DNA from 3 places in the Priestia megaterium genome. Region 1 is predicted to be linked to each of the others. Evidence: predicted binding sites of a transcription regulator. Region 1 holds the regulator's gene; each other region holds the start of a gene.

The links. Region 1 encodes LexA, which represses DNA repair genes until DNA is damaged. Its sites were predicted from a motif close to CGAACATATGTTCG; they were not measured.
Region 2: a site for LexA is predicted at 2,017-2,030, ahead of recA (recombinase RecA). Genes of this name have one in related genera too.
Region 3: a site for LexA is predicted at 5,512-5,525, ahead of CEQ83_RS26260 (Y-family DNA polymerase). Genes of this name have one in related genera too.

The regions. Positions count from the first base shown of each region.
Region 1 covers NZ_CP023317.1:3,847,906-3,854,914, forward strand. Annotated here, with positions in the region: gene sirA (sporulation inhibitor of replication protein SirA) at 1-232, opposite strand, end outside; gene tkt (transketolase) at 382-2,388, opposite strand; gene CEQ83_RS19740 (DUF896 domain-containing protein) at 2,556-2,786, opposite strand; gene CEQ83_RS19745 (YneB family resolvase-like protein) at 2,856-3,524, opposite strand; gene yneA (cell division suppressor protein YneA) at 3,578-3,907, opposite strand; gene lexA (transcriptional repressor LexA) at 4,054-4,671, shown strand; gene CEQ83_RS19760 (magnesium transporter CorA family protein) at 4,881-6,326, shown strand; gene CEQ83_RS19765 (hypothetical protein) at 6,394-6,594, opposite strand; gene CEQ83_RS19770 (ArnT family glycosyltransferase) at 6,877-7,009, shown strand, end outside.
Region 2 covers NZ_CP023317.1:1,734,005-1,741,013, forward strand. Annotated here, with positions in the region: gene CEQ83_RS08690 (MFS transporter) at 1-610, shown strand, start outside; gene CEQ83_RS08695 (DUF2269 family protein) at 878-1,312, opposite strand; gene CEQ83_RS08700 (ASCH domain-containing protein) at 1,331-1,681, opposite strand; gene recA (recombinase RecA) at 2,194-3,225, shown strand; gene CEQ83_RS08710 (hypothetical protein) at 3,575-4,048, opposite strand; gene CEQ83_RS08715 (VOC family protein) at 4,252-4,704, opposite strand; gene CEQ83_RS08720 (DinB family protein) at 4,989-5,492, shown strand; gene CEQ83_RS27780 (VanZ family protein) at 6,112-6,321, opposite strand; gene CEQ83_RS08730 (hypothetical protein) at 6,638-6,787, shown strand.
Region 3 covers NZ_CP023318.1:82,206-89,214, reverse strand. Annotated here, with positions in the region: gene CEQ83_RS27765 (DUF8096 family protein) at 20-205, opposite strand; gene CEQ83_RS27300 (hypothetical protein) at 270-419, opposite strand; gene CEQ83_RS26280 (YolD-like family protein) at 471-776, opposite strand; gene CEQ83_RS26275 (AraC family transcriptional regulator) at 979-1,881, opposite strand; gene CEQ83_RS26270 (carboxymuconolactone decarboxylase family protein) at 2,126-2,881, shown strand; gene CEQ83_RS26265 (aldo/keto reductase) at 2,964-3,944, shown strand; gene CEQ83_RS26260 (Y-family DNA polymerase) at 4,199-5,464, opposite strand; gene CEQ83_RS26255 (hypothetical protein) at 6,082-6,882, opposite strand.

The DNA of each region.
Region 1 (7,009 bases):
TCTCTTGATGAGTAAAAAAATGAGGATAATGAGAAAACGCCTGAAGTAATTCTCGTTGAATAAATGAATTGGGCAGTTGGCGAGTAATGTAATGAACTTGTTTTTGTAAATGCGTTTCCTGCAAGTGACGTTTCATTTTATATTCAATCAGCAGCTGATAAATGAGCTTTTCTCTTCGAAAATAGGATGATGCAACTTCTTCCTCCATTAAATATACTTCATACGTTCTCACGATTCATCCTCCCTTTCGGCTCGTTCTTTTTTGTACCATTATACCGAATGGTGTACGCAATGCTTGTCTATCGATGAAAAAATTTCTTTGTTTTTTTGTCGAAAAAAAAGAGCAGACCATAGGAGTCTGCTCTTTCTTGTGAAAAAGAATTATGCATTAAGCAAGCTTTTCACTTTTGCTACTACATTTTCAACTGTAAAACCAAATTCTTTCATGATTGTTTCACCAGGAGCAGATGCACCGAAGTGATTAATACCAAGAACTTGTCCCTCGTCTCCAACATAGCGTTCCCAGCCAAGTGTAGAAGCCATTTCAATACCTAAACGTTTTTTCACTGATTTAGGGATAACACTTTCTTTGTACTCAGCAGATTGCTCTTCGAAACGATCCCATGCAGGCATACTTACTACAGATACATCAATGCCTTCTGCAGCTAATGCTTTTTGTGCTTCTACTGCTAGGCTTACTTCAGAGCCTGTTGCAAGTATTAATGCATCCGCTTGGTCTTTACCAGCTTTAGATACAACGTACGCGCCTTTAGACACGCCTTCGTATGCATTTTCTTTTGTACCTTCAAGCGTTGGCAAGTTTTGACGAGTCAATACAAGCGCCGTTGGGCGGTCAGTTGATTCTAATGCTAAGCGCCATGCAGCAGCTGTTTCATTTGCATCTGCAGGACGAACCACTGAAAGACCTGGCATTGCACGAAGTGATGGCAATTGTTCAATTGGCTCATGTGTTGGGCCGTCTTCTCCAACTGCGATACTGTCATGTGTGAATACATATGTTACAGGAAGCTTCATTAAAGCTGCTAAGCGAATTGCTGGGCGAAGATAATCAGAGAATACAAAGAATGTTCCTCCGAATACTTTTACACCGCCGTGTAGAGCCATACCGTTTAATGCAGCTCCCATTGCAAATTCACGTACACCGAACCAAATATTACGTCCGCTGTAATCAGCTGCAGTGAAGTCTTCTGAACCTTTAATCATTGTTTTATTTGACCCAGCTAAGTCAGCTGAACCGCCGAAGAATTGAGGTACAGCTTGTGCTACTGCGTTTAATACTTCTCCAGAAGAAGCACGGCTAGCTAAGCTTGAACCCGTTTCGTATGCTGGAAGCGTTTCTTCCCAGCCTTCCGGTAACTTTCCTTCTACTGCTAGTTCAAATTGACGACCTAGTTCAGGATATTTTTCTTTATACTGTGCAAATACATCGTTCCATTCGTTTTCTTTCTTTTGGCCATCTTCAGCAATTGTAGCTTTGAAGTGAGCATACACTTCTTCTGGCACATAGAAATCTTCTTCAAATGTCCATGCATAAGCTTCTTTTGTTAATTTTGTTTCATCGGAACCTAATGGAGAACCGTGCACGCCAGAAGTACCCGCGTGGTTTGGAGAACCAAATCCGATTGTTGTTTTTACTTCAATTAGCGTTGGGCGTGTTAAATCGCCTTTTGCTTCTTCAATTGCGTTTGCAATCGCTGTCAAGTCATTGCCGTCTTCAACGCGAATTACTTGCCATCCGTAAGCCTTGAAACGATCTTCTACGTTCTCAGAGAACGAGCGATCTAAATCTCCGTCTAAAGAAATATCATTTGAATCGTATAAAACAACTAAGCGTCCTAATTTTAAGTGTGCCGCTAATGAAGCTGCTTCAGCAGATACACCTTCCATTAAGTCTCCGTCACCACAAATACCATACGTAAAGTGGTCTACAATTTCTAAACCTTCTTTGTTGTATGTTTCAGCTAAATGACGTTCTGCCATTGCTTTACCAACAGCCATTGCAATACCTTGTCCTAGTGGACCAGTTGTTGCATCAACACCTGCTGTATGACCGAACTCTGGATGACCTGGTGTTTTGCTTCCCCATTGACGGAAGTTTTTAAGGTCTTCAATTGATAAGTCATATCCAGCTAAATGAAGCAAGCTGTATAATAGTGCCGATCCGTGTCCTGCTGATAATACAAAGCGGTCACGGTTGAACCAGTTTGGATTCTTTGGATTGATGTTCATAAATTTTGTCCACAATGTATATGCCATTGGAGCAGCTCCCATTGGCATACCTGGGTGACCTGAATTTGCTTTCTCAATCGCATCGATTGATAAAGTACGAATTGTTGCAATCGAAAGATCTTCAATACGTTGTGTCATACTCTTCATTCCTTTCAAAACTATGTACATATGTTATCATACTAATGATTTGCTTATTTGTACAATACTTGAACCAAAAAAATTTCCACTTTTACAGTTTTTGTGTGCCTTATTAAAAATATACAAAAAACTAGAGGGAACTCTCCCTCTAGTTTTACTAGAACGTCTTAGTGAAGACGCTTCTTTTTGCTCTCTTTTAACTTCTTAGGCGTAACATCTTTACCTTCCTCGTCCACAACTTTAATCGTATGAAGGTGGTTTGTCATAGATTGTCGGAAAACTTTTAAATATTCCTGACGTAGCTCTTGCTGTTCTTTCGCTTCAGATTCTGTCAGACCTTCAGCCTTTGCCTTTTTTGAAAGAGCATTAATACGAGCAAGTTTATCTTTTGATAGCATATAAAACCTATCTCCTTATAATCAATAATTAAAATTACCGAACCGTTCCGGCAACATGTAGTCATCTTACTAAATCTCTTTCGTTTTATCAAGAGATTGAGCACTCTCTTGATACTCTTGATAGCGACGATGTACCGTTGCTTTTGAAATATTATAACCAAAACCTTTTAGCGTAACTGAAATTTCAGCAAAGGTTAAGCCGTTATGACGAAGGCGGACAATTTCTTCAATCGGCGCTTCTTTTTTTTCTCTTCCTGAGTTAACTCCTTGATTTTTTAAATTTTGCTGCGGACGATAACCGTTTTCTACGGCTCTTTTCATTCCTCTTTTAATTTTAGCGTTATGTAATTTCCGCTGATGCTCTTCCACTAAGCTAATAATATCTAACACCATCGAATCAGATTCTGAAAGCTGAAGCTGACCTTGATGACTAATCGTATAGATCGTAGCATTTTCTTTATGAAAAGCATGAAGAAGCGCAATTCGGGCATTTCCTCTGCCTAATCGCGTTTCGTCTTGAATGAGCAGCACAGATATTTTTTCTTCTTTCATTGTATGAAGAACATCCAATATACCCTCTCTGTCTACGTCATATCCGCTTGCTTTTTCCATTACGACTTTTTTTACGTTTAGATGGTGAAGATCAGCAAGCTTTTTTAATTCTTCTTGCTGGCGCTGTAAAGATGTTTCTTGGGTTTTTTTATCCGTACTTACACGGCAATAAATAATGGCGTCCACTTTTATCACGACCTTTTCGGCTTCTAACAATATTCAGGAACGGCCGTTACACACTACTGTTCAATTGCCACTTGATTATGTAACTCTTTTTTTAAAACAGGAATATATAATTTATCTCCAGGAGATAAAGACTGGGCAGTGTCTGAGTTTAGATCATTGACGTCTTCAACCCATTTGACAAATTCATTGGTGGTCAAATGATGGTGATTATGATACTTGTTGGACAAGTCCCAAAGCGTATCTCCTTTTGTAATAGTAACCGTTGAATATTTGTCTAAATCTACTTTATCCGCTCCTAAAACCAGCGTCAATACATATGTAAGTGCAGCGATAACTGCAAAAAAAATAGCGTAATGTTTCATAGAATGTAAGAATTGGTGCATATTATGATCCCCCTATCAGAATATATGTTCTTATTTTATTGAGAACATTTGTTTCTGTCAATGGAATTCTTCGAACTTATGTTTGTATATTGACACATCACGTGGTATAATTCACCTAAAGAATAGCTAAAATCGAGGTGAAAAATATGAAGCTATCAAAACGTCAACAAGACATACTAGATTTTATTAAGCACGAAGTAAAATTAAAAGGTTATCCGCCTTCTGTTCGTGAGATTGGGGAAGCGGTGGGATTAGCCTCTAGCTCCACTGTACACGGGCATTTAGCTCGTTTAGAAAGTAAAGGGTTAATTCGCAGAGATCCAACAAAACCAAGAGCAATCGAAGTTCTTCAACTAGACGAAGTAAACATCCCTAAAAGCAATGTCATTAATGTTCCTGTTATCGGTAAAGTAACAGCGGGTCTTCCTATAACAGCCGTTGAAAATGTGGAAGAATATTTCCCTCTTCCAGATAAATTCGTTTCTCCAGATGATCATGTATTTATGCTTGAAATTATGGGAGAAAGTATGATTGAAGCAGGTATTCTAGATGGCGATATGGTAATCGTACGTCAGCAGCAAACTGCTAATAACGGAGATATTGTGGTCGCTATGACCGAGGACAACGAAGCAACGGTAAAACGTTTCTTTAAAGAAGAAAATTTCGTTCGTTTACAGCCTGAAAATTCAACGATGGCGCCTATTATTCTTCGCCACGTAACGATTTTAGGAAAAGTCACTGGTGTATATCGCACGATTCACTAATCACACACTGTATGTAAAACCAACTAATCATGATGTTAGTTGGTTTTTTACGTTTGTTTTCTAAAAAAATTGGCATATTATAAATGATACGTCGAATCATTACAGGCAGGTAGAGCGGTTTTTATAAAGCCTGTTTTACCTTTTACTTTCTGTCTGCATTTTTTCGACTCTCAAAAAAAATACAACCGACTATAAGAAGGATGTAGTTTATGACCAATACACCAAGGAAAACAGAACCATTTCAAACTATTATGCCTACCAAAGCAATGAACATGTTTCTTTTTCCTTTTTCCTTTGATCGAAAAAATAAAGAGCAGCTTGTTCATGCACTAGAAGCAAATATGTTTGAGTTTTTTTCCATTCAAAACAAACATGTAGAAAAAGAATACTACGGAGAACAGTATTACGTATCTCATGATAGCTTGGATCAATATTTTCTTCCTTACATTGAATGTATTCTATTTCCTGATTCGTGCGAAAAAGAAGGCTTGCTTCGATTTTCAAAAAAAATAGACCATACCGTTACGCTACAAACTTCCTCCACCACCGTGTCTAGCAACGTGCTGTCTGTGGATGTTTTTTTATGTCCTTTTGAAATTGGCGTCATGACCATTCGCACTGAGATGAGTCATAATCATTACACCTATGATGACATTTTAGAATTCATGAATCATTTTCGTGTATTAGAACCGAAGCTTGCTGAAGAGCATGGATCCACCATTACCTATGAACATCATCGCTATAGCAAAGTACAGGATTATATTTTTTCACAGCTCGCGCCATTTTTGAACGAACACATCAAAAAAGAAGCGACGCGTGAACAGCACGTCGGGAGTCTTCCTTATTTTATCGATGAACGGATGTTTGTATTAAGTTATGTAACGGTAAATCAAGAGCAAGAGATTAACTCCACAACTTTATTTCGTACTGGGCAGCTAAATAGCTATACGCCTGACGGGAAACCGTTTATCTCTGCACACAACCATGAGTATATTAAAACGTATAATACCAAACACGTGTATTCCAGATGGGCTCCTGAAACCTATTACGTTATAACAGACCATGTGTTTTCGTGTATTTCTAAATCGACAGACTCTAAAACGGATCAGCTTTTGATGAATCATCTATTTGGCCAACATTACTATAATTTATTTTTGCATTTTTTCTATAAAATCGTGTTGCTAAAACTATCCTATGAGTATTCTCAGCTCACGTTTCATAAAAATTCAGAGGGCATCGAGCGACTAATTCGCTCTATTACTGTATTTTCAGGTAAATATTTATTTTTAGAAATTAGCTCTCGCACGGAAGGTCAAGAGTTTTCTGAGCTCTTTAAAAAAATCTTCCACATCAATTCTCTTTATCAAGAAGTCAAAGAAACCCTTGGTACTTTGTATCAAAATCAAGAGAAAATCGCGGCCAAGCGTCACAATTACTTATTATTAATTTTAACGATTTATACCGTTCTTTCCGGTATTTACGGAATGAATTTAGTTATTAGCAAGCTAAAGGGAAACATCAATTGGGATAGTATGAAGCAGTTTTCTATCTTTGAATATATCGCTTTAATAGTAGCTTTATCAGGAATTCTGATCAGCATTAGTCTCGGAGTGAGTTCCCTATGGAATTTATTAAAAGATCGATTTAAAACATAAAAGCTGTTCGCATCAGAAAATACATTATAAAAAAGAAGAGATTGAGACATAACTAAACCAAGCAAGTCTAAAGGGAAACAAATGAAATAAATAAGCTAGCAGGGATTGCTTGTGACATCGCAGTTGATTTCCGTGCAAGACTTCGCTTTCCGCGGGCGGCCGGTGAGCCTCCTCGTCGCTTGCGCTCCTGCGGGGTCTCACCCCTTCCGCTTTTCCCGCAGGAGTCTTCGTCTTGCCCTCCAATCAACTGCTGGAAAGAACTAAACAAATGAAACCTACGTGCACCATAAAAAACGAACCACTAATCAAACATGATGATTAATGGTTCGTTTTTCGCTTCGACTAAAATCCTTTTTTCCCAACCTCTTTTATCTATTACTAAATCACTGCCTACTCCACTGAACCTTTTATTACACGTTGTGCCGCTGTTGTAATTTCAGAACAATCTAACATTATACTCTATAAGAAAAATATATACAAAATAATAAAATATGGTATCATAGGGTAGGAATTTTGTACCTTATCTTTGAAATAATTTGCAGGAGGTAATATGCTTAACTCATTTTTATCCAAAAGCCTGATTCTTTTATGTGTCATGATTCTTACATGGTCTCTATGGGGCAGTTATAGTGCGATGACAAATTCATTGGACTTAAAAGGCTTGGCTTTAAGTAATTCATTTA
Region 2 (7,009 bases), 2.1 Mb from region 1:
AGGAGTTAAATACGTTATAAATACTAAAAAGATTTTGATAGGGACTATTCTCATATTCTTAATCAATGTGGGTTATGGTGCTATGGAAGCTTTATTTATGTTTCATCTAAAGGATAATTTACATTTATCGGCACAGTATATTGGTTTAATATTTTCCCTACAAACCTTAGGGTCATTTGTAGCAATTTATGCTGCAAATAAACTAAATAAATTACCACGGGGAAATATAATTATCTATTGTGGTGTAATAATAGGTTTAGGTCAAACTATCCTTACTTTTTCAAACACTGCAGTTATTTTGTTAATAGTCTGTAGAATTGTAATTGTCGGTTCGGTAACATTATTAGCAATTAATTGGTTTACCCTTAGGCAAGAGATTGTGCCATCAGCCTTATTGGGAAGAGTAATTAGTTCAACTCGTATGTTAGCTTTTTTGGCTTTACCGATTAGTGGAATGTTAGCAGGTGTTGCAGCTGAATATATTAGCGTCTCTTTAATTTTTATTTCAGCAGGCATCCTAACGATTGTGGCGTCTTTAATCGGCATTAAGACCTCTCTATTTGAGACCCAACAATCTATAGATCAACCTATTAATAGTAGCAACAAGTAGATAATTACTTGGGTTGACTTGAAACATATTGATATTTAGTGTATTCTTCTATAAGAACTTCATACTTGGAGTTTAAACAATAAGTAAGAACCCCTTTAACATACGGTTAATAGGGGTTTTTAATTTTTAATCCAAATGTGCATCTGATATACAAGCAAAAATCTTTTTTCATACCGAAAATACGAGTTATGTTAAGTAAAACGTAAAGTATTTGATGAAAATAATCAGTTTAACTATTTACTCTTAGTGATGACAAATGGATGGGTGTCACCAAAAAGTTGGCTTACCGACCATAAACCAAAGCATAGTCATTAATAGAATGATATAAATCCAAATAGATCGCTCTAGTTTAGTTGCCAGTTCTTTTTTATTTTGTCCTTCCTCCTTGTACTTTCGAAGTGTTGGTGAAAAAGCACGGGCCAGAAAGAACAAGGAGCAAAAAAGGAAAATCAGTGTCATTATAATCCACGGCGTAGTCCACGTCCATGGGCCACACATAACGAGGAGTATCCCTGTGATAACAAGAACATGGCCCGTATGTTTTGCGAGCCTAACAACAGATTGAAATGTGATCAAATAGGCATTCATTTCTTGTTCTCTTGAACTATGTAGTTTTTTAACAATTGGCAAGAGAATAAAAAAAGGACCAATCGATAAAATGACACTAGAAACATGAATATATACTAATATACGGTACAACAAATCCATTTCTTTTACCTATCAATCGTTAACTAATCTGAACTCATGCACCCATACCCTCATTTGCGGAAGCCAAGGCATCCCAGGATGATAAGACAAAATAGATTGTTTATATTCCTCTACTGTAGCATAGCCTTCCTGGCGAGCATTTTCATCTGTTAATTCACCTAGTGATTGAGAATAAACTCGTTCCACTACAAATTTTTGATCTTCTAAAACCATTATCTCTCCTACATCAGCATATCTTCCATTTCGGCGAGTTGCTGTTTTGCTGCCTTTGATTACTTTATTTACATCATCCGGCATTGTTACAAGTCGATCGATTGTACATGTTTTTGGTGGCAATTCATTTTGTGCTTCATGGTTACTCATTAAAAAAACTCCTTTCATTTCTTGTCTCTTATTTAATGTATCACATTTTTAATAACGAATTTCATTTGAATTTATTAGGTTGAAAATTTCTCTAATAAATCTATTATAATTTATCCCTTTTGTTAGTGGATAGTCTAAGCACATGACATAATGTATATAAGAGGATGAATTATTTTTTGAGCGTATAATAAGGGTTATTTTATAGATTGAAGTTTCAATAACTGTAAGTATTAAAGGTATAAACCTACTTTTTACAAAAAAGATATTTCTTTGGCTGGTTTGTACAAAACTTTCTCCTTTACAACTAGATGCGTTTATTGTATGATTACACAACAGGAACATTTGTTCGATATTAAGGGTTTAGAGATAAATAAAGGAACAACAGAATAAACCAAGACAGTTAAACACAAAATTTTCTCGCACGGAGCAAAAACATTTGAGCCAATCCTTATTATTTATCCACATACATTGTCGTTTACTGTAAACGTACTAACAATCGGAGGTTTTAAATTATGAATGATAAACAAGCAGCACTAGATATGGCTCTAAAACAAATTGAAAAACAATTCGGTACAGGATCAATTATTAAGATGGGGGAAGGCACACATACAAAAGTTGAGGCATCTAGCTCAGGTTCATTAGCTTTAGATATCGCTCTTGGGATTAATGGTTATCCAAAAGGAAGAATCATGGAAGTGTACGGACCCGAAAGCTCAGGTAAAACAACAGTTTCCTTACATGCGATTGCAGAAGTACAAAAAAATGGAGGTCGAGCTGCCTTTATTGATGCTGAACACGCACTTGATCCAGTTTACGCAAGAAAACTAGGTGTAGATATTGATGAGTTACTGTTATCTCAACCAGATACTGGTGAGCAGGCACTTGAAATTGCTGAAGCATTAGTTAGAAGTGGTGCTGTAGATATTATTGTTGTTGACTCAGTAGCAGCATTAGTTCCTCAAAAAGAAATTGAGGGAGAAATGGGAGATTCTCACGTAGGTCTACAAGCTCGTTTGATGTCTCAAGCCCTTCGTAAACTATCTGGAGCAATTAATAAGTCTAAAACCATTGCTATCTTCATCAATCAAATCAGGGAGAAAGTAGGCGTTATGTTTGGAAATCCGGAAACAACGCCAGGTGGAAGAGCACTAAAATTCTATTCTTCCGTTCGTCTTGAGGTTCGCCGCGCTGAACAACTTAAACTGGGAAATGACATAGTTGGTAACAAAACAAGAATCAAAGTAGTCAAAAATAAGATGGCACCTCCTTTCCGCATTGCTGAAGTAGATATTATGTATGGAGAAGGTATCTCAAGAGAAGGAGAAATCTTAGATATTGGTTCTGAAGTAGATATTGTTCAAAAGTCTGGATCTTGGTTTTCATATAATGGAGAACGTTTAGGACAGGGAAGAGAAAACGCTAAGGTTTTCTTAAAAGAAAACCCTGAAATCAGAGAAGAAATTAGAAAAAACATTATTGATTTTAAATATGGTAATACTGACAACGATAATGATATTGATAGCGATAGCGAAAACGAAAGCTAATAAAAGCTTAAAATGCCTTTCCCGGCAGCTTCAAGCCCACCCATTTCACTGATTTCACTTCATTATTTTGGTCATTTTATGCGATTTAGTAGCCAACAGGGAGCTGATATCGTCTTAATTCAAAAGGAGCTTGGTCACAGTGATCGTAAAATAACGGAACGTTATCTAGAAAAGGTTTTGCAGAGAAAACAAAAAATTGGGCTACTGTGGAAGGAACAAGATTTCTAATTGAGATACTGTTGTCTAAAGCGCTATACTAGACTTTTTATTGCAATCTCTTTAAACAGAAAAATTCTTATAGCAAACAAACAGAACCCTATTTAATTAAATAGGGTTCTGTTTAATTAGATCAAGGTCTATGGAAGTTGACCGTTTTCTCATCGTCCCCCGTACGTTCAAACCAACCTCTAAAGGCCCAGTTATCATATCCACCGTCGCCTTCATTAATAAACGTTCCTTCTTCAAATATCCAGACCCCGAACGTGATACCATCATAATCTACGGTATCAAAATATTGTACACCTTGTAACTGGTCGGAATTATAACCTTGACTTAAATTCATTACTATCACATTATACTGCTGACCCGATTCAAAGAAAGCTTTTTCCATCGCTCCCTTAACAAAACCACTTCGATTGTCGGCAGTTTTAGCCGCATCTGCAATCGCTTGTCCTATGGCTACTGGATCAATTGCTACGTCTCCTCCAACTTCTGCAGCTTCTGCGGAGCCAGCAGAACCTCCTAAATTCGGTAGAGCTAATGGCGTCGCTAACATAGCTAAACCTACAGCAGAAGCTACAACAGCTTGTTTCGCTCTTCTCATTTGATCTCCTCCTATTTTAGTTGGTTCTTAGAACAAATACCCTTTTTATGAATATTAAAACAAAAATTCCATAATTAAGTATATATAGGGGACAAAAAAGTAAAATAAAGGTTTGAAAAAACCTGAAAATAATCTCGATCTATTGAAGATTCAGATAGGTTAAACGTACATTTCAGTAAAGACTTTTATAAAACGTCACTTACTTATTTGTTACTGAGTTGCTCTGCCAAACCGATTAAAAGTCCTTCTACTCCACGAATGTAGCAGAGACGATACGAGTCCTCGTACTGAACCACTTCGCCAACGAGCTGAGCGCCATATCTAGTAAGTCTGGAGACCATTTCGTCAATGTCTTCAACAGTGAACATGACGCGTAGATAGCCGAGAGCGTTTACAGGAGCATTCCGGTGATCTGATATAGTAGGTGGGCTGAGAAATCGCGAAAGTTCAATCCGACTGTGACCATCCGGGGTAACCATCATCGCAATCTCTACACGCTGAGAACCCAATCCCGTTACGCGGCCACCCCATTGACCTTCGACGGTGGCCCGCCCTTCGAGACTCAAGCCAATCTCCTTAAAGAAAGAAATTGCGTCATCAAGGGATTCTACAACGATGCTGACATTGTCCATTCTTAGTAGGTTGTTTTTTTCCATAGTTTTATCTCCTTATGTGTAAAATTTTATTATCTGTCCATTTTCATAATCATTCTATTTAAAAGTTACAAATTCCTTTCAAACAAAACATTGCTATCCTGTCACTAGGCCATATTTGTTGTATACTTTATATTCTTTGTAGAAAAATGATCTATTTGTCATTAATACACGAAGTACTTTATCATTTACTTAACTAATTAATGAAAAAATGGGTGTAATAATAATTCTAAAGAGTGTATAGTAAAGAATAATTTTTCATTATATGTCTGAGAGGTGGGATTGTTATGGAAAAGCTAGAATATGAATGGGTAAAACTAGCACGACAAACTTTATTAGAGCAGTGTAGAGAATTGAGTGAAGGTGACTTGACGAAAGAGTTTGCATTTGGTTTTCAAAATATTAGAGATTCTCTAGTTCATGTGGCAGGTTGCTACCATGCTTGGTTAGGTTCTTTTGTGCTTTCAGAAACATCATCACCACTATTCACAAAAGAAGTAATTAATACTATGAAAATAGACGATATTCAGCATTATTTTCAACAGGCTGATAGATATGTAGAAAAAGTATTGGAGCAATTCACAGATAAATTTGATGAGTCTATCGAAAAAGAACTTGCTTGGAGAGCAAACAGTGGTTTTGTAAGAAAGACACCTCGTCAATTGCTTACCCATTCAATTACTCACGAATCACATCATAAAGGACAAATTGTAGTTATGTTACGTCTATTAGGGCATACACCTAAAAATACGGACATATTGGGATTACCTGAAAAAGAACCTTTCAAATAATAAATTAAGAAATCATTTCACGAAGAGCATATTTGCAGTCCTGGCTTATATTTGGATGTTCCAAGAGGCCGTGATCGGGCTTCCTGAAATTGTGCAAAACATCTCGCGTGTGCTGGATATTGGTGAACGTGTTGCTGAAGGCGTTCACAGCTAGAATCACAAAAATTTAACCAACCATCGTTGTTACGCTATCCACTAAATTATTGTTGTTGTCTTTTCAGAGAAATAAATCCATAAATATAAGTTGGAGGGTTTTAATGAAAAAAATATTTCTTCTAATGGACTCTGAGGAAAAGGTATCTTCTTATTTCATCTAGATAACGGAATGAGCGTTAAATTCAGTGGTATTTAGTAATATTAAGTTGGGAAAATTTGTAGAAAAAGAACTATTTTGTCGTCACTAAGTGTAAATAGTAAAAAATAAAAAATAAATAAAATACTTTATCAATTACTTAACTAAAAAAACTTAAGTAAGGTTGCTTTTTAAAAACAGAGTCATCACAATGTTTATTTTTAAAGTTATATGTATATGAATCTACAAATCTGGCCAGACTAATAACGTATTCCCAACAGAACAACCTCCTGTACAGGAGGTTGTTCTGTTTTATAAATTATATACTTAGTTACCATCAACCAGCTTATTGGAACAAAAAGAGCATCTATCTATATAGTCGCCCTTTTTTATTTTACTGGCTTGCTTATTTATTAAAAGAACCACATAACTTATAACTGTTCCAAACATATTAAGTAGAACATCGTCTATATCTAAGCTACGTCCCATGAAATATTGAATAAATTCAATTAAACATGTAACAGATAAATCTAAGATTGTTACTTTTTTTACTTAACGAAACTTTCTTGATAGGGGTTTATTTTTATAGAATCCTTCAAAAAGGTTGCTATAGACCCACTTGAACTTGCTTTGTTAGGATAAAAGAGAGGAAACATTATGGAGTCCTGTAGTAGATATCTCCATTCTCGCAAATTCCATCTTGGGAGTAGACGCTGCTCATGATATAACAGCTAAAGTAGAGAATACATTAGCATAAGAACACAGTATAGAGGGTGCTAACTTACATGTGGAAACAAGCCAAATAGTAAACATGCCAATTAAAACGAATACATAAAGGGAAGGAATTAATCATATGGAATTAGGATATAAGAAAAACATACAGCTTAAAGATAGAGATTTAAAGTATAAAATAAAAGATAGTGAGGAAACAATTGAATTGATTGTTTTTATTGCACTTTTAAGTGTGATTTTTATTATTAATACTTTCTTTAAATTCTTATAGTCTTTTTTACATGTGATTGTATGAAAAGATATAGTATGTATGTCTGGACGTGCATATTATAGTAAAAAGCCACCTTTACTTCAAATACTAGATGGCTTTTTATTTTATTAACGATAATAATTTCTTTAACACGCTGCAATAGATTTGAATATTTTGTTCGTGAAAATATATCTTTTTAAAAACACAAAAACTCATTCATAATGTAAGAAAGAGCTGGGAAAT
Region 3 (7,009 bases), on a different replicon from region 1:
TCCTTATAGCTCTTTATGATTAGATACTCTTCTTCATCCCACACTGGCGACATTCACGTAAGAAAACGCCACCTTTTACGGAACTTTTGAAGTAAGCTGAATTGCAATTATCACATCGGCCACTAATTTTATCCGGAAATGCAGCATAGTCATACACTTTATCAAAATCGATTTCTTGCTCCTTTATTTCTTCCAGGTTGATCACTCTTTTCTATTTGGCTTTTATTAGACTACCACAATTAGACCTATGTAAGAGGTGTATGTTAAAATTACTCTGGTTTTTCCACTAGTTGCATCTGAAAAATTTGTGTTTCTTGAATACCTGCTCTTTGGAGTTCCTCTTTAAATGATTCACCTTCTTTTAATTTAATGATTCTCTTTGAACCGTCACGTAACGTGTAGACTCTAAAATTGTACATGAATGTACCTCCACCCAAATAAATGATTCTTGTACACGATTTCTTTAGGAACTACGCAAAGCGAACATCGATGAGCTCGCTTAACCTCATTTTATTCTTCAACTCAAATACGTCATCAATGAAAATAAATAAATCCCCCAGAGAATCAACAAACTGAATGAATCCTGTTTCTGTTATGCATTGTCCTTTCTTATAATAGGTAAGGTGCACTTGTTTATTTGTATGTAAGGCTTCAATTAAAGTGAAATTCATCTGTTCCATTAAAACTGGTTGAGTTACTTCTGCTTGCTTATTTATCATTTCCTTTAATCCTATGTATTGCTCTGGCATAGTGGCGAATGGACGCCATTTTTTCATTTTATCAATACATGCTTTTAAAAAAGCTTTTGTTTTAATGGTTTTTATCAATGTAGCTATGTCTATATCGATAATCGTTTTTTGTAATCCTTACTCCATTAAAGCACCAGATTGTTGAAAATCTTACGATTACTATTTCTTACTGAACTAAAGCACCTTTTACTTTAGGTACAACCTTTCACAACCTAAAATCCTTCTTCATTTAAACGTAGTTTTCTCTCATTCGGTTTATATCTACTCTGGGTGGAAAGCCAAACATTCGGGAATATTCTCGACTGAATTGCGATTGACTTTCGTATCCCACCTTGAATGCGACATGAGCTATATCTGTTGACTCTGCTAATAACAAGCGCCTCGCTTCCTGCAATCTCAGTTGTTTTTGAAACTGAATGGGACTCATTGCCGTTACCTCTTTAAAATGTCGGTGTAGCGATGAAACACTCATATTCGCTATTTCAGCAAGCTCTTCAATACGAAAAGACTCTTCATAATTATTGATGATATGATCTATAACCTCTCTTATTCTAGAGGCATTGCTACCTTCTAATGCCATTTGTTCAAGCGCTTCGCCATGTGGACCTTGCAAAATCCAATAAAGAATTTCTTTTTTAAATAATGGAGCAAGAACAGGGATATGTTTTGGAGTGTCTAGCAAAGATGCTAACCTTACTACTGCGTCCAACAAAGATGGCTCTATTTTGCTAACATACATAGCTCGTTTTGCGTTCTTTCCCTGCCCAGTTTTAATATCTGTGCTATTTAAAACCTCTAAAACCTGGCTAGAGGTAAATTCAAGTTTGAAGGCTAAATATGGGGACTCGGCTGAGGCTTTGATGACTTGACCTGTAACTGGTAAGTCAACTGATGCCACAATATAATGACCAGGACCGTATAAAAAGCGTTCCTCTCCCAATAATACCTCCTTCTCTCCTTGGAGGATAATGCAAAAAGATGGCTCGTTAACTCTAGAAATGGGTTCAGTAATAATGGATTCACGGATGAGAAATAAAGATGGAATAATGGTAGGGTGAACACCGTCCTGCTTCGAAAGGCGTTCAATGAGTTTAGCAAGTTCATGTTGCTGTTTATAGGGTTTGTTAGACATAACTTATTCTCCTTTTCTTTATTTTCGGTTCATTATACCTGATAGTTATAGATTTAGTAAGGGAGTTTGAGAGGATTAGGCAAGAACTTGATAATAATAGGTTAAGGCTTTTTTGATATTTATGACATAATTAAAAACGTTAAGAAAAAAACGATTTAAAAGAAGTTCACGACCAATCAATTGTAATAAAAGTAGCTAATATAAATGTGAGCTTATGCAAATTTTTCTATCAGGAGGCTTGTTTATGAATCGTATCGAAAAGAGCAAAGAAAAATTCAAACAGCTATTTGGTGAAGGAGTACCTAGTACACATGCCACTGATCCTGATTTCCAGGACATTCTGAGCCATTTTATTTTTGGTGAAGTTTTTTATCAAGGTAATCTGGATGACAAACAGCGTGAGTTAATCACCTTGGTGGTTCTTGCTACTAACCAGACGTTACCTCAATTAAAAGCACATGTTAGTGCAGCATTGAATGTTGGGCTAACACCTGTAGAAATCAAAGAGGCGGTTTACCAATGTGCTCCGTATATTGGATTTCCGAAAACGTTAAATGCTATCAATGAAGTTAATGAGGTATTCAAAGCAAAGAATATCGCTTTACCGATGGAAAGCCAAAAGACGGTAGATGAAGATAATCGCTTTCAAAAGGGTCTTGCAACTCAAGTAGAGATTTTTGGAGATGTCATAAAAAAAATGCAGGAGAGTGCTCCATCAAATCAAAAGCATATGCAGGAATATCTTTCTGCTTTTTGCTTTGGAGATTTCTATACTCGTGACGGACTCGATTTGAAAACACGAGAGCTATTAACGCTCTGTATTATAAGTGCGTTAGGCGGTGCTGAAGGTCAAGTGAAAGCACATGTGCAGGGTAACATAAATGTGGGCAATGATAAGGAAACATTAATCACTGCTATCACTCACTGTCTACCATATGTGGGCTTTCCGAGAACACTTAACACATTAGCATGTATCAATGAAATTATTTCTGAAAATTAAGAAATCTTTCTGAAAAAAATTCTTACCGTTAAGGTTTTTTAAAAAAAGTGTATGACTCATTAGAAAAGTAGGGGGAAATTAAATGAAGTATGTAAAACTTGGTAATACAGGCTTAGATGTATCTCGACTTTGTCTTGGATGTATGGGTTTTGGAGACGCCAACAAATGGCTTCACCAATGGGTACTTAATGAAGAGGACTCCCGCCTTGTTATAAAAAAAGCCCTGGACTTAGGGATTAATTTTTTTGATACAGCAAATGTATACTCACTGGGTACAAGTGAGAAATATCTTGGACGAGCTCTTAAGGATTATGCTAATCGTGATGAAGTTGTCATAGCAACTAAAGTACACGGACAAATGCATAAAGGTCCAAACGGCTCTGGTCTTTCCCGAAAAGCAATAATGAGTGAAATCGATAAAAGTCTTAAGAGACTAGAAACTGATTATGTAGATCTTTATATCATCCATCGGTGGGATTATGATACCCCTATTGAGGAAACGATGGAAGCATTACATGACGTAGTGAAAGCTGGAAAAGCAAGATACATTGGTGCTTCTGCCATGTACGCTTGGCAGTTCCAAAAGGCATTACACGTGGCTGAAAAAAATGGTTGGACTAAGTTTGTGTCCATGCAGAACCATTTAAATCTAATATACCGTGAAGAGGAACGAGAAATGTTACCTCTTTGTAAGGAAGAGAAAATTGGTATCACTCCATATAGCCCTCTTGCATCAGGAAGATTAACACGTGACTGGTCAGTAACAACACATCGTTCCGAGACAGATCAAGTCCAAAAATCTAAATACGATGCGACTGCGGATGCAGATCGATTGGTTGTAGAACGAGTAGCATCTATTGCAGAAAAACATGGTATTCCTCGTACACACATTGCACTTGCCTGGTTACTACAGAAAGAACCAGTAACAGCTCCTATAATTGGTGCTACGAAAACATCACATCTTGAAAATGCAGTAGGTTCTTTATCGGTTAAGCTAACACCTGAAGAAATTGCGTTTCTTGAAGAGCCATATGTACCACATCCAATAGTTGGTCATAACTAAATGTTTTGCTGATAAATAGAAGGAAACCCAATCTTCTGTAATGGTAAGGTTGGGTTTTTCCTTACTTTAACCTTTAACTCCACCTCCTAATATTTATTTCTGTGAATACTATAGATACTGCATATTTTTAATATTGTTATCTATCTTACAAAGAAACGATACTAGATGAATAACAATCTTTGTATACTTTATATTCATCCTTATAATATGCTATTGTTTCTTTCATTCCTCTATGTTCCATCGCTTTTTCCTCCTTAAGCTTTATGGCCACCCATAAGGCCGTTTCGATAACGAGCTGTTGAATAAGGAAGGTGACTAGACGCACGTAGTACACTATTCTTTCCATAACGCAGCCGAATGTCATCAACCGTTTTGGCAAGAGCATAGGCTCTTTCACGCTGATCGATGTCCTCAAATAAGCTCATTTGCTCTTCTTCTTGAATGCTAGTGTTTGATAAGGAAATACCGATGGAGCGAATCGGCATGCCACTATCATGCGTATGTAAAATCGTTAAACAGTATGGAAAGATATCTTGGCTTAAGTTCGAAGCTCTCCCCATTTTCTTTTGTATGGAGAAGCCGCCACCTGTTTGTTTGCTGTAGCCAATGGATAAATGGATCGTTTGAGCCACCACTTGGTGCATGCGTAAGCGAAAACAGACATCGTCCAATAGCTCCAACAGCAATAACTCCACTTCTTTTCGGTTTGTATAATCACGGAATAGAACCTGACTCTTTCCAAAGGAACGAGAGCTAGGAATGTACACATCAGAAATGCGACTGTAATCAATCCCATTCGCATGTTGGTGCAACTCTTCGCCTAGTATGCCAAATTCCTTTTGTAACATCTCTTTTGAAGAAAGAGCGAGTTCTTTGATGGAGTGAATGCCCAAACGATTTAAGCGTCTTTCCGTAGCAGACGAAATCCCCCAGAAATCCTTCATCGGATGAATGGACCACAACTTAAAGGGAATATCCTCATATCGCCAATAGGCAACTCCTGTTGGGCTGTTCTTGGCTTCATGATCTAAGCTCACCTTCGCCAGTAAGAGATTCGGACCGATACCTGCGGTAGCTGTCAGCCGTGTCTTGCGATAAATCTCGTTGATGATTTTATGGGCCAGTTCTTCTGGTGTTTGAGCAAATAAATGCAAAGAAGCTGTCGCATCAATAAATAACTCATCAATGCTATACGCATGAAAGTCTTCAGGAGCCACATACTGTAACACCAAACTCGAAATATAGTTCGAAGCCTTGATATATCTCTCCATAGATGGATTCACCACATGGATATCTTTCCTTTTAGGAATGTCAAAAAGACGGCTTCCTGTTTTGATCCCTTCTTTTTTTAATAAAGGTGTGGCTGCTAGCACAACCGATCCTGACCTTTTGATATCTCCTATCACCGCAAGTCTTGTTTTCAACGGATCTAACCCCCGTATAACAGAGGAAACCGAAGCGAAAAACGATTTCATGTCGATACAAATAATCACTCTGTTTGGTAGCTGCCCACCATCCATTGAAAGAACTCCTTAAATTAAAGAACATTTGTTCTCTATATTATATACGAACGAATGTTCTTCTTTCAACAAAAACTCTAAAGTTTTCCCGATTATTGCTACCCTATCAGAAATGGAATGCAGATTAGCCTTTTACTCTTATGTTTTGTCTTTCTTTTTTTATAAGAAAATAAATTCGAATCACATGATAAAGAGCATTGCCAGTAACACCAATAACAGAACTAAGTAAAAGTAAATTCATAAAATCACCTCTTTTTGTTAATATTTTAGGAAGAGGTAGGAAACAAGACTTTTTATCCTCCCAGTTGTAGTAGAGAAGCAAACTCTTTAAAACTAAGAAGATTTTTAAAAAAATTTAAATGTGTGTTAGAAAGGGAAATTTGTTAATGTATCAAATGAGAATTTTTACATTAAGATACGGCACTAAAAGGAAAATAAAGATCGAAGAGGGAATGACCCTTAAAGATGAGTTAAATAAGGCAGGAATTACAGAATCAGATATATTTCAAATGCAATTAGTAATTCAAGATGATAAAATATAATTCTAGTTGTGTAATTTTGCTAAAAAGGCAGCCAAAAATATTTGGCTGCCTTTTTTAATCTTTTCATCATATATTTTATATTCGCTCTGGGTATCTTTCATAATAATCATCTAATACATTTTTAATTAATTTAAACTTGATAGTTCCTCTAGAATGATAAGGGATATGCAGATTATTTTCTCTTAAATCATTTTCGACCAAATAATATTCGTATGCTAAAGCCGTTAGAAAATAATTCAATTCTTCAGTTTTAACCAGATGGTTTAAAAATACTATTTTAGCAATTTGCTTGAAACTGCCAACTGTTAAATTAATAAAAACTATAACCAACACAATAAATATTAAATAAATATAGGATTCTTTTAGGTTGCCCGCAGATTTAAATACTGAATTATTTGTTGCAGACCAAACAGGAATAAATAATATCATGAAAGAACCTATATAAAACGGAACTTGGGTTTTAATTTTAAATTCAGCTCTTTCTTTCAAATCTTCTTTTAGTTGTTCAATAGCTTCTTTAGTATTAATACGTTTTCTTTCAAGATAAACTTTCAAAATCATTAATTGAAATAATTCCCAATCCTTACTGTACATTGAGAAAATTCTGTGCTTCACCTTAAATTTATACTTATTTCTTAGCACTCTTGTTGCTTGGTAATTAATAAATAATGCACCTAACAAGAGGACTACACCACTACCAGGAAAGAATCCTATGATACTATACTTTAAATTATGTTCTTTAGCGTAAAAACAAAAAATGAAATATGCGCCTATAAAAACAATAGTTATAAAAATATAAAGTTTCATATACCTAAAGATTAATCTTCGGGCACTTAAGCCATATTGAAAAAAGTGCAATAAATCATCAGTTATCATAATAGTCCCCTCAAAATAACCATTCAGTTATCTACTATTGTCTTATTTGTATTTTTCTTCTTATACAGAAACCTAACATATATATTACCAGTAAAAAGAGCATACTAATATAACTAATTATGTGTGA